DNA from 3 places in the Mesorhizobium captivum genome. Region 1 is predicted to be linked to each of the others. Evidence: riboswitches for the same ligand, from Rfam matches in the RefSeq annotation. Region 1 holds a riboswitch; each other region holds the start of a gene.
The links. Region 1 has a riboswitch for cobalamin ahead of bluB (5,6-dimethylbenzimidazole synthase). Riboswitches for the same ligand answer to the same signal wherever they lie in the genome.
Positions count from the first base shown of each region.

Region 1 (3,616 bases):
GTCAGCCCGCGCCGAAAATGGTGGCTTCCGAGAACCGGAGTGGAGCGTACTTGTAATACGTGAGCACCGAAAGCGCAGGAGACCGCCATTTGCAGGCCGGCCTCACCTGAATATCAATATGCCTCACTCGGCGTCCAGCGGCTCCGTTCCTACCGGCTTGCCGTCGCGCGACAGCCTGATCTTCTCGACCTTGTCCTCGGCCGCCTTCAGCAGCCGGTCGCAATGCGCCTTCAGCGCCTCGCCGCGTTCATAGATGCGGATCGACTGGTCGAGCGGCACATCGCCGCGCTCCAGATCATCGACGATCTTCTCCAGCGCGTCGAGCGCCTGTTCGAAGCTCATCGCCTTGACGTCCTGGTTAGCTTCATCAGCCATAATTCATCCCTTCATCAGCCGCCCGACATGGGCGGCGACCGAAAATGCCAGTCCCTGCAGATCGTAGCCGCCCTCCAGCAGGCTGACGAGCCGGTTGGCGCTGTGGCGCCCGGCGCGGTCCATCAGCTGGCCGGTCGCCCAATCGAAATCATCCTCGGTCAGGTTGATCTCGGCCAGCGGATCGCGATGGTGTGCATCGAACCCGGCGGAAATGATGATCAGGTCGGGGGCGAACGCATCGACGGAGGGCAGCACGCGCGACAGGAAGGCGTCGCGAAACGTCTCGCTGCCGGTGCTCGGCGCGAGCGGCGCGTTGACGATGTTGCCGGCGCCGGTTTCGCTCTTGGCGCCGGTGCCGGGATAAAGCGGCATCTGGTGGGTCGAGCAATAGAGGACCGACGGATCGTCCCAGAAAATGTCCTGGGTACCGTTGCCGTGATGCACGTCCCAGTCGACGATGGCGACGCGTTCGGCCTGATGCTTCTTCTGCGCATGGCGGGCGGCGATCGCCGCGGTATTGAACAGGCAAAAGCCCATGGCGGTCGTCTTTTCGGCATGGTGGCCGGGCGGGCGGGCGGCAACGAACACATTGGCGGCGCGGCCTTCGAAGACATCGTCTATCGCAGCATTGGCGGCGCCGATCGCCGTCACCGCGGCCTGCCAGCTCTTCGGGCTGGCGCTGGTGTCGGCATCGATCGAAACGATGCCGCTCGCGGGGATGGCCGCACGCACGCGGGCAACAAAATCCACCGGGTGCGCATATAGGATCGTCGCCTCGTCGCCTTCCGGCGCCTTGACGCGGTCGAGCGCCGCAAAAGCCTCGTCATCCAGCACGCGCTCGATGGCGCGCAAACGGTCCGGCCGCTCAGGGTGGCCGGGCGGCGTGAGGTGTTCCAGGAATACCGGATGGGTGTAGAGACGGGTGGTCATGGCGCCTAATCTAGGCATGCGTAGCCCGGATGACCATGTTTGAGCGCCGAATGGCTGGGGAAAATCGCGTCTTGATTTGTCGCCGATGGCATTGGCGCGGCTGAAGCTTCGCGATAGAGTCGCGCCGCTGCCTGGTGCCCGCAACGCGGGAGAATCGGGAACACGGTTGAACTCCGTGGCGTGCCCAACGCTGTGAGGGGGACCGCGCCGGCAACGCCACTGTCTTGGACGGGAAGGCGCCGGACGCGGGATGATCCCGAGCCAGAAGACCGGCCCGGCAGACATGGTCTTCCGCTTGGTCAGGCGGAGGACTGCTTATCGCCAAGGGGAAAAGCGATGCAGGCACAAACGGCCGCCACCGGCGGCGATGACTTTGACCAATTGGCGCGCGACGCGGTCTACCGGGCCATGTTTACCCGACGCGACGTGCGCAGCCATTTCGTCTCGGACGATCTCGACGATTTCGTGCTGGCGCGGCTGCTGACCGCCGCCCATCACGCGCCGTCGGTCGGCTATATGCAGCCGTGGAACTTCATCGTCATCCGCGATTCCGAGCGGCGGCGGCAGGTGCGCGACCTGTTCCTTGCCGCGCGTGAGTTGGAATTGCCGGCGATCGAGGCGGAACGGCAGGCGCTCTACCGCAAGCTGAAGCTCGAAGGCATCTGCGAAAGCGCGCTCAACCTCTGCGTCACCTGCGACCGGCAGCGCTCGAAGAACTCGCCGCTGGGACGCTGGCACAATCCGGAAATGGACCTCTACAGCACCGTCTGCGCGGTGCAGAATTTCTGGCTGGCCGCGCGGGCCGAGAGCGTCGGCGTCGGCTGGGTGAGCATCATCGAGACGGAGGCGTTGAAGCGGCTTTTGTCGATCCCCGAGCATGTCACGCCGATCGCCTATCTTTGCGTCGGCCGCGTCTCGGAATTCGCGCCGCGGCCGGATCTCGAAGCGCATGGCTGGGGCCGGCGCCTGTCGCTGCCCGAGCTGGTGATGAGCGAGACCTTTTGCGGCGCCGGCGAGGCGCCGCTCAAATCGGCTATTGCCAACCTCGGAGAACGACCGAAGCCGTGATCAAGCGGCCTTCGTGGTAGGGGCTGCCAGTCAAGCAGCCCGGGGCGCATCCCAGCGCGATCCGCCGAAGGAGCCAAGCGCCTTGTCGCGGAGTTCCCTGAATTTCGAGGAAGTCTCGGCCAGGCGCCGGTCCCATTCCGGATTGGGCACCTGGCCCTCGATGGTGTCGAAATAGACTTGCATCAGCGAAGCGATGGCGAAAGGTTCGATGAAGGCAGCCTTGAAGGCCCAGGCAAAGACGATGGCCAGCACGAAGGCCCAGCCGGCGAGCTGCCCCGGCATGACCCAGAGGATGGCGGCTGCAGGCGCCAGCATAGCCAAGAAGATGACGAAGGACACGCCCCACATGATCACCGCCAGCCAGACGGCGTTCTTGACCATGTGCTTGCCGTTCTGCGCGTAGAGCACGACGCCTTGCCTGGCGGTCTCGAAAGGCGAGTTGGAATTGATGCGGATGTTGTACCCGAGGATGATCTCGTCGACATAGGTCAGCGACAGGCGGATCACGGTGTCGATGAAGCTGACGAGGCCGCTCAAGCCCGGAACGGGCAGGAAGGCGGCGATGCCGCCGAGCAGTCCGGTGACGGCGCGGATGGCGCCCTTGACCAGTTGGTCGACGACGAAAAGGATATTGGCCTCGGCGAAACGCTGGGTGACAACCTCCTTCGCATAGGCGATCTGGTTCTGGCCGTCGGGAACGTCGTGGCCGTCGATCAGATGGACCATGACGGCGATGTGGCCGGCCTTGAGCACATAGAGGATGTATTCGCGGATCCAGTAGACGGCGATCGAGACGACGCCGAAGCCGACGACGCCGCCCCACAAGGCAAACGACATCGGCCCGTCAGGATCGGTCGAGATGTGTCCGACGCCATAGCCAACGCTGGCGCCGGTGCCGGTCGCCATGATGTAAGCGAGCGTGATGCCGAAATAGACGATCATACGAAAGACGATGAACGGCCATGTCCGCATCATGATGGACACCGACCGGCCGATGCTGAAGTCCCACATGGCCCCGACTCCCCGCCTCAGAGAATGGCCGGGAAGGATGCGCTCACCCCTGCCATTGTCAATGTCGGCGCGATTTTGAGCGGGGGACAATTATTGAAGAAGTTGCTGCCCCTCATCCGCCTGCCGGATGCTACTTGCTTTTCAAGCCTTCGAGCAGTTGCTTGAACGCCGCCACCACCTGTTTCGATGTCGCTTCCGGCTCGTCCGAATTGGCGATGCGCTGCGAGGCCTG
Region 1 is NZ_JAVIJB010000030.1:47,892-51,507, forward strand. Features, by position in the region: gene RFM40_RS23385 (exodeoxyribonuclease VII small subunit) at 124-375, opposite strand; gene RFM40_RS23390 (histone deacetylase family protein) at 379-1,305, opposite strand; cobalamin riboswitch at 1,420-1,598, shown strand; gene bluB (5,6-dimethylbenzimidazole synthase) at 1,642-2,373, shown strand; gene RFM40_RS23400 (hypothetical protein) at 2,404-3,384, opposite strand; gene RFM40_RS23405 (TetR/AcrR family transcriptional regulator) at 3,515-3,616, opposite strand, start outside.

Region 2 (3,616 bases), on a different contig from region 1:
GTGGTCTTGCCCTTGCCCGGCCCCGTGTTGACGATCAGCAGGCCCTTCTCGATCGTCTTGCCCGCCACCTCGGCATCCTGCACCGCCTTGCGCTTGGCCATCTTGACGCGATGGCGTTCGGCGTCCCTGTCTTCGCTGGAGTTGTCGTCAGCCATGTCACTTCACCTTGAGCGGCAGCCCCGCCACCATCATCAACACGCTGTCGGCGACGGCCGCGACCTGCTGGTTGAGCCGGCCTGCCGCGTCACGGAACCGGCGCGCCAGCGCATTGTCCGGCACGATGCCGAGCCCGACTTCGTTCGACACCACGAACCAGGGCCCGCGCGGGCGCGACAGGATATCCGTGAGCCGCCGGCATTCGGCCTCGATGTCATGCTCCGCCAGCACATGATTGGTCAGCCACAATGTCAGGCAATCGATCAGCACCGGCTGGTGCTCGGGCAAGGCCTCGATCGCGGCGACCAGATCGAGTGGCGCATCGACGGTGACCCAGCCTTCGCCGCGACGCGAGCAATGCAGCGCGATGCGCTCGCGCATCTCGTCGTCATAGGCCTGCGCTGTGGCTATATAGGTCCAGGGCGACGGGCCTGCCGTCGCCAGGGTTTCGGCATGCGCGCTCTTTCCGGAGCGCGCACCGCCGATGATGAGGGTCAGACGACCCTTGGCACGATCAGGCAAAGCTGTCGCGCAGGCTGGTCGCCGTGCCGGTGAAGCGGCCGCGCACCACGCCGACGACGGCACCCAGCACCAGCCAGAACACCAGGTCGGTGACCGTCACCGCCACCACGAACTGATGATGCAGCCCTTCCGGAATTGCCGTCTCGAAGCTGTCGGGCTGCGGCGCGCCGACGATATGCGGCGCAACGATCAGCACGACCGCTAGGATCGCCAGCGGCGACTTGCGGAAGGCGATCAATCCGAGACCGATCGCGGTTGCCGCCACTGTCGACACCCACCAGATCTGGCGCGGCAGCAGCTCGGCCGCCGGCATTGCCGGCAGTTCGGGCGGCAGGCCGAGCCCGGGCGCCAGCGTGAACACGGCAAAGCCGGCGAGGCCCCAGAACACGCCCTGGCGCCAGTTGCCGATACCGCCGGCAAATTCGGAGACCGCGACCAGGATTAGCGCGAAGCCTATGCCCGTGACGACGTTGGCGACGACGTTGAAGGCGAAGCGCTCGAAGCCGTCGGCCGGCGCCCAGTCCTCGTCCTCGGCCGGAGCCGCCGCTTCCGTCGGCGCCGGAGCAGCGCTGCTCATCGTATTGTCCGCCGGAGCAGCCGAGCTCATCGCATAGTTGTCTGAGGTCGCGGCATGGTCATGGTGATGGCCGTCACCCGCCTTTTCATAGACTTCCGCCTTGAGGATCAGCGGCACAGTCGCGTAGGCCTGCATGCAGGCGAGCACGATGCCCGCCACGAGCCCCGCGATCGCCGCGATGAACACGACGTTGCGAAACAGGTTCATGATGTCGGACCTAGCTTAGTGGCAGGGAAAAGCCATCGAGTGGCGATAGTCATGGGCAGCGTTGTGGACCGCATCGATATGCGAGAAGCCGACAAAACCGACGACGAAAATGCCGAGCAGCGCGGCCAAGGCCAACTGCATGATGCGCGACTGCGAGGAGACGGAGGCGCCGAGAGAGACGGAAGCGGTATTCATGTCTTGTCCTTTCGCCCTCCACCCGAGGGCATCGAAGTCAACTTTCCCGTCGCCGGCAGGTCTCCTGGCTCGCGGATCCGCGCCCTTCCCCACCTTCCCGAGGAAAAATCCTCAGTGGTTTATGGAGAGGACTACCGCACACAGTTGCGGGGGCAGCCACGGCTTTGGGCAAAAAAGTCCACCCTCACCGCATTCCCTCTTGGCTCCAAAAACGGAACCGACGACATCGGCGACTATAGGCAGAATCGACGCGCCCGGCAAACCAAATTCCGCCACCTCAGAGCGCGATTGCGGCACGCAGTGGCGTGCTAGGAGCCGGCAATCCTTTCAGCGACAAGCTGCTGCAATCGCCACAAATGGGCGTCGTGGATGCCGCGCGCTTCGAGATTCTTGACGGTGTTGTAGAGATAGTCGGCGCCCGAACCCCAATGGCCGCAGGACGTCGCCAGCCTTTCGACCACCTCCTCTTCGCCGAGCGGGCCGGCATAGGTCGTGCCCTTGCGATTGATGACGAAGGCGAGCGCTTTCAACGACCCTTTGTCGGTTGCAAGCTGCAGGAGGCGGGGGTGGTAGCTGGTCGGCTTCAGCGTCATCTCGCGGCGGAAAAGCTTGTCCAGCGCCTGCCGGCGCTCGCCACCGTTCAGGCGGAAAGCAACACCCTTGCATTGGCCGCCACGATCCAGCGCCATCATCAGACCCGGACTCTGTTTGGTACCGCGCCAGCGCGTCATCTTCATGCAGAAGGAGCGATGCCAGCCGCGCGCCATAGCGACGCGCTCCTCGACATGCTCGATTTCAGGCTTCCAGATCAGCGAGCCATAGCCGAACAGCCACAGCGGTTCGGTCGCGGGAAGCTCAGCCTCGAATACATCCAGCATCGCTTCATAGTCGCTGTCCGCGAGATGCTCCGCATCAGGGTCGGGCCCTGGGTCCTCGACCGCGCGAAAACAGCGGGCGACCAGCTCCTCGGTCAGCGACATCGTTCTTGCAGGCATGCGGTGCACCTTCGGCGGCCGGCGAATCCACTGGCGATGGCGAACCGAGCTTAGGTTTCTCGCGCAAGCGCCACAATGCGGAAGACCAGCCCGGTCGCTGATCAAAAAGATTTCGGCAGATAGCGCCAGGTGAAGAAGCCGCAAAAGGCGGCCAGTATGCCGAGCGTGACGAACACCGAGCCGAGGCCGAAGAAGGTCAGCACCACCGAATAGACGAGCGGCGGCGTCAGCTCGGAAAAGTCGAGGTAGGTGCGGTAGACCGCCGCCATCTGCGCCTTTTCGTAAGAGCGCACCGAACGCATGAAGGCGGTGGAACCCAGCGCGTCGAGCGCGATGGTGAAGAGCGCGCCGCAAAGCAGGAAGACGGCGGTGAGCAGCGGCGCGGCTGCGCCGACACCGCCCGCCGCAATCAGCATGGCCGACATCGCGAAATAGGCGAAGGTCATGGTCCGCCGGCCGCCGAAGCGCTTTCCCGCCCTGCCCCAGAAGATCGCCATGAACAACAGCGCATTGCCGGCCGAGACCAGCAGCCCGCCGGCAAGCTTGCCCTCGCCGGTGATCACCATGAACAGCGGGCCATAGACGAAGAAGGTGGTCCAGAAGCAGGAGCGGCCGAAGGCGATCAGCCAGGCAAGCCGCAACCGCGGCTGCGTGATGAAGCGGCCGATATTGGCGAGTGGGTTGGCCGGCCGGCTCTTGCCGGGGCGGATCGATGGGTTGTCGCCCAGCCGGTAGGTCCAGAACAGCGCGAGCAGCGCCAGCGCGAAGACCACGACCGCGCCATGCGCGGCATAGATGCCGAAGCGCGTATAGAGAAAGATGCCGAGCGTCGGCCCGCCGGTCCAGGCAAACATCGACCACGCCATGCGCAGCGACTCTGCCTGCATGAACTCGGTCTTGCGGATGTGGTCCATGATATAGAGGTTGAGCGTGATCGACAGCGCGCTCGCGCCCATGACGCGGC
Region 2 is NZ_JAVIJB010000070.1:5,597-9,212, reverse strand. Features, by position in the region: gene cobO (cob(I)yrinic acid a,c-diamide adenosyltransferase) at 1-155, opposite strand, end outside; gene cobU (bifunctional adenosylcobinamide kinase/adenosylcobinamide-phosphate guanylyltransferase) at 157-678, opposite strand; gene RFM40_RS32205 (CbtA family protein) at 671-1,462, opposite strand; gene RFM40_RS32200 (CbtB domain-containing protein) at 1,478-1,657, opposite strand; cobalamin riboswitch at 1,695-1,894, opposite strand; gene RFM40_RS32195 (gamma-glutamylcyclotransferase) at 1,966-2,652, opposite strand; gene RFM40_RS32190 (MFS transporter) at 2,754-3,616, opposite strand, start outside.
Region 2: another riboswitch for cobalamin. It lies ahead of RFM40_RS32200 (CbtB domain-containing protein); the one in region 1 lies ahead of bluB (5,6-dimethylbenzimidazole synthase).

Region 3 (3,616 bases), on a different contig from region 1:
AGCACTTCGGGTGCGAAGAGCCTGAGTCTACCTGGGATAGGCTGGCACTTACGGCGTGCGATGCAATGGTCGCAGCGCCGCGAGACTCGTGCCGAGTAGATTGGCATGCGGAAAGCCCATCCCAACTGATCTCGCCCGGCCGGCGTGGCAAAAAGCCGGCAGTCGTTGGAGATATCGATGCCGGAATACGACGTGCTTTGCATCGGCAATGCTATTGTCGATATCATCGCGCAGTGCGACGAGGCCTTCCTCGAAACCAACGGCATCATCAAGGGGGCGATGAACCTCATCGACACCCGGCGCGCCGAACTGCTCTACAGCCGCATGGGGCCGGCGATCGAGGCTTCCGGCGGCAGCGCCGGCAACACGGCGGCGGGCGTGGCGAGCTTTGGCGGCCGCGCCGCCTTCTTCGGCAAGGTGTCGAACGACGCGCTCGGCGACATCTACACGCACGACATCCATGCCCAGGGTGTGGCCTTCGACACCAGGCCGCTCCATGGCGAGCCGCCGACGGCGCGCTCGATGATCTTCGTCACGCCGGACGGCGAGCGTTCGATGAACACCTATCTCGGCGCCTGCATCGAACTCGGGCCGGAGGACGTCGAGGCCGACAAGGCCGCCGGCGCCAAGGTCACCTATTTCGAAGGCTATCTGTGGGATCCGCCGCGCGCCAAGGAAGCGATCCGGCAGACCGCGCGGCTCGCGCATGCCGCCGGCAGGGAAGTGTCGATGACGCTGTCGGATTCCTTCTGCGTCGACCGCTACCGCGACGAGTTCCTGGATCTGATGCGTTCGGGCACCGTCGACATCGTCTTTGCCAACAGCCACGAGATCAAATCGCTTTACCAGACCGCTTCCTTCGATGAAGCGCTCGCCGCCATCCGCAAGGATTGCAGAATAGCCGCCGTCACCCGCTCGGAAAAAGGCTCGGTGATCGTGCGCGGCGACGAGACCGTCACCATCGAGGCAACGAAGATCAAGGAGCTGGTCGACACGACCGGCGCCGGCGACCTCTACGCGGCCGGCTTCCTCTACGGCTATACGAGCGGCCGCAGCCTTCAGGACTGCGGCCATCTCGGCTCGCTGGCGGCCGGGCTGGTGATTCAGCAGATTGGCCCGCGGCCGCGCCAGAACTTGCGCCGCGAGGCCGAACAGGCAGGGCTGCTGTAGGGGCGGTCCAAGGACTAGCTTCCTTCCTCCTAGTGAAATCTGTTTAGGAAAGCGCGGGCAAATCAAAATGTCGCATGTGCATCCCGTTGAGGGCGGTTTTCCCCTTGGCGCTTCTGGTCTAGTTGCCGGAACTCGGAAACGGGTTGGCGCCACTTACCGGTGGCAGTTTCAGGTGATCTTGATATCAGTCGGCGCGCGGACGCCCACATTCGCGTACTGCAGCATGCGACTAGCCTCGCAGTTCTGCTGGCGCGCCACCCTGCCTCGCGCCCCAATCGGTCCGACCAAAGGCCCGGCTCACAACTCTTGCGCAGCCGGGCCGAACGGCCGAGCCGCCGTCTGGCACGGTTCTGCACAGCGCCCTTTGTCAATTTGGCCCTGTCACCTGCAGCGGCCAAAGTCTGGCTTCATGTAGCCAATCTCACTTACCGCGTGCCGAAACGATCGAAAAGTTCGTCCTCTACGCGACTTGGAAATCACCCCGAAAGTACAAAGTGCGTTCACATAATGACATAAACATTTCTTTATGCGATATTGACAAAAGAGCTGACTGCTGTGATTGTGTCCAAGCCATGGTTCTCCGTACGGCGCTGCCGCAGCGGAGCTAAGAGGGAAGCCGGTGAGATGCCGGCGCTGCCCCCGCAACTGTTAGAGGCGAGCCGACCCCACTCATGTCACTGAGGCGAACAGCCTCGGGAAGACGGGTAGAGGCTATGACCCCCGAGCCAGGAGACCTGCCACGGCGAACTATTGTCCACGGGCGGGGTGTCTCGGTGGCCGCTGCAGCCCGGCGTTCGTACCGGCCTACTGGCGCCTTCGTTGTCCCCCACGCCCCAACCATCGGGGTATCGCATGACTCTCTCTCAACAAATTCCTGTAGCAACGCTTGGTGTGCCGCGTATCGGTCGCAGGCGAGAATTGAAATTCGCGCTTGAAAGCTATTGGTCCGGAAAATCATGCGCTGCCGAGCTTCTCGCGACGGCAAAGGCGCTGCGTGCCGCGAGCTGGGAGGAGCAGCGCGATCGCGGTGTGTCGAAAATCCCGTCGAACGACTTCTCGCTCTACGACCATGTACTCGACACCGCCGCCATTGTCGGCGCCGTGCCGTCCCGCTACGCATGGAATGGCGGCGAGGTCCCACTCGACATCTATTTCGCCATGGCCCGCGGCAACCAAGGTCAGACGGGCAATCGCGACTCTGGTCGGGAGCCTGCGGCTAGCCCTGCCCTAACCGCGATGGAAATGACCAAATGGTTCGACACCAACTATCATTACATTGTGCCGGAACTTGACGACGATCAGGCGTTCACACTCTCGTCGACCAAACCGGTTGATTACTTCCTCGAGGCTAAAGCCTTGGGCATTCATACACGCCCGGTCATGCTTGGACCGGTCACTTTTCTCAAGCTGGCGAAGTCACCTGTCGAAGGTTTCAATCCCCTCGCGCTCCTGCCGCGACTTCTGCCCGTCTACGAGCAACTCCTGCGGAGGTTGAAATTCTCGGGAGCCGATTGGATGCAGATCGATGAACCAGCGCTTGTGCTCGACCTAAACCCGAACGAACGAGCCGCACTTGAATTTGCCTATGGGCAGCTGTCGAAGGCCGCGCCCGAGCTGAAGATCATGCTGGCTACCTATTTCGGGCCGCTGGGGGACAATCTCGAGACGGCGATATCGCTGCCTGTGGCGGGCCTGCATCTTGATCTCTCGCGTGCTCCCGAACAGTTGGAGATGGCTGGTCGGCTCGCGCCTAAGGATCTGGTATTATCGCTTGGCTTGATCAATGGCCGCAACGTCTGGCGCGCGAACCTCACTGCCATTCTCGACCGCATCAAGCCGATCGTCGCGGGCTGGCCCTTGGATCGAGTCGAGATCGCGCCTTCGTGCTCGATGCTGCATGTGCCGATAGACTTGCGTATGGAGACGGTACTGGATGCGAACATCAGGTCCTGGCTCGCGTTCGCGGCCCAGAAGACCGACGAACTGGTCATCCTGGCTCGGGCCTTGTCCCAAGGTAGAGATGCCGTGGCTGGTGAGTTGAAAGCCTCTGACGAGGCTGCCGCGACTCGCGCAACATCCACGAAGGTCCATGACCCGCTCGTTGAAGGGCGGATCGCCGACATCAACGGTGCTATGAAGCAACGAAAGAGCGCATTTGCCGAGCGTTCCAGGGTCCAGGCCCGCACGCTCGGCCTGCCGCCGTTCCCGACGACGACCATTGGATCCTTTCCGCAGACGCCTCAGGTGCGCAAGGCGCGTTCCGCTCACGCGAAGGGCCAGCTCAGCTATGTCGATTACGAAACCTTTCTGAAGAAGGAGATCGAGGCTGCGATTCGCTTGCAGGAGGAGATCGGGCTGGACGTGCTGGTGCATGGGGAGTTCGAACGAAACGACATGGTACAGCATTTCGGCGAGCAACTTTCCGGCTTCGCCTTCACCGAACATG
Region 3 is NZ_JAVIJB010000062.1:19,476-23,091, reverse strand. Features, by position in the region: gene RFM40_RS31265 (adenosine kinase) at 178-1,170, shown strand; cobalamin riboswitch at 1,727-1,926, shown strand; gene metE (5-methyltetrahydropteroyltriglutamate--homocysteine S-methyltransferase) at 2,023-3,616, shown strand, end outside.
Region 3: another riboswitch for cobalamin. It lies ahead of metE (5-methyltetrahydropteroyltriglutamate--homocysteine S-methyltransferase); the one in region 1 lies ahead of bluB (5,6-dimethylbenzimidazole synthase).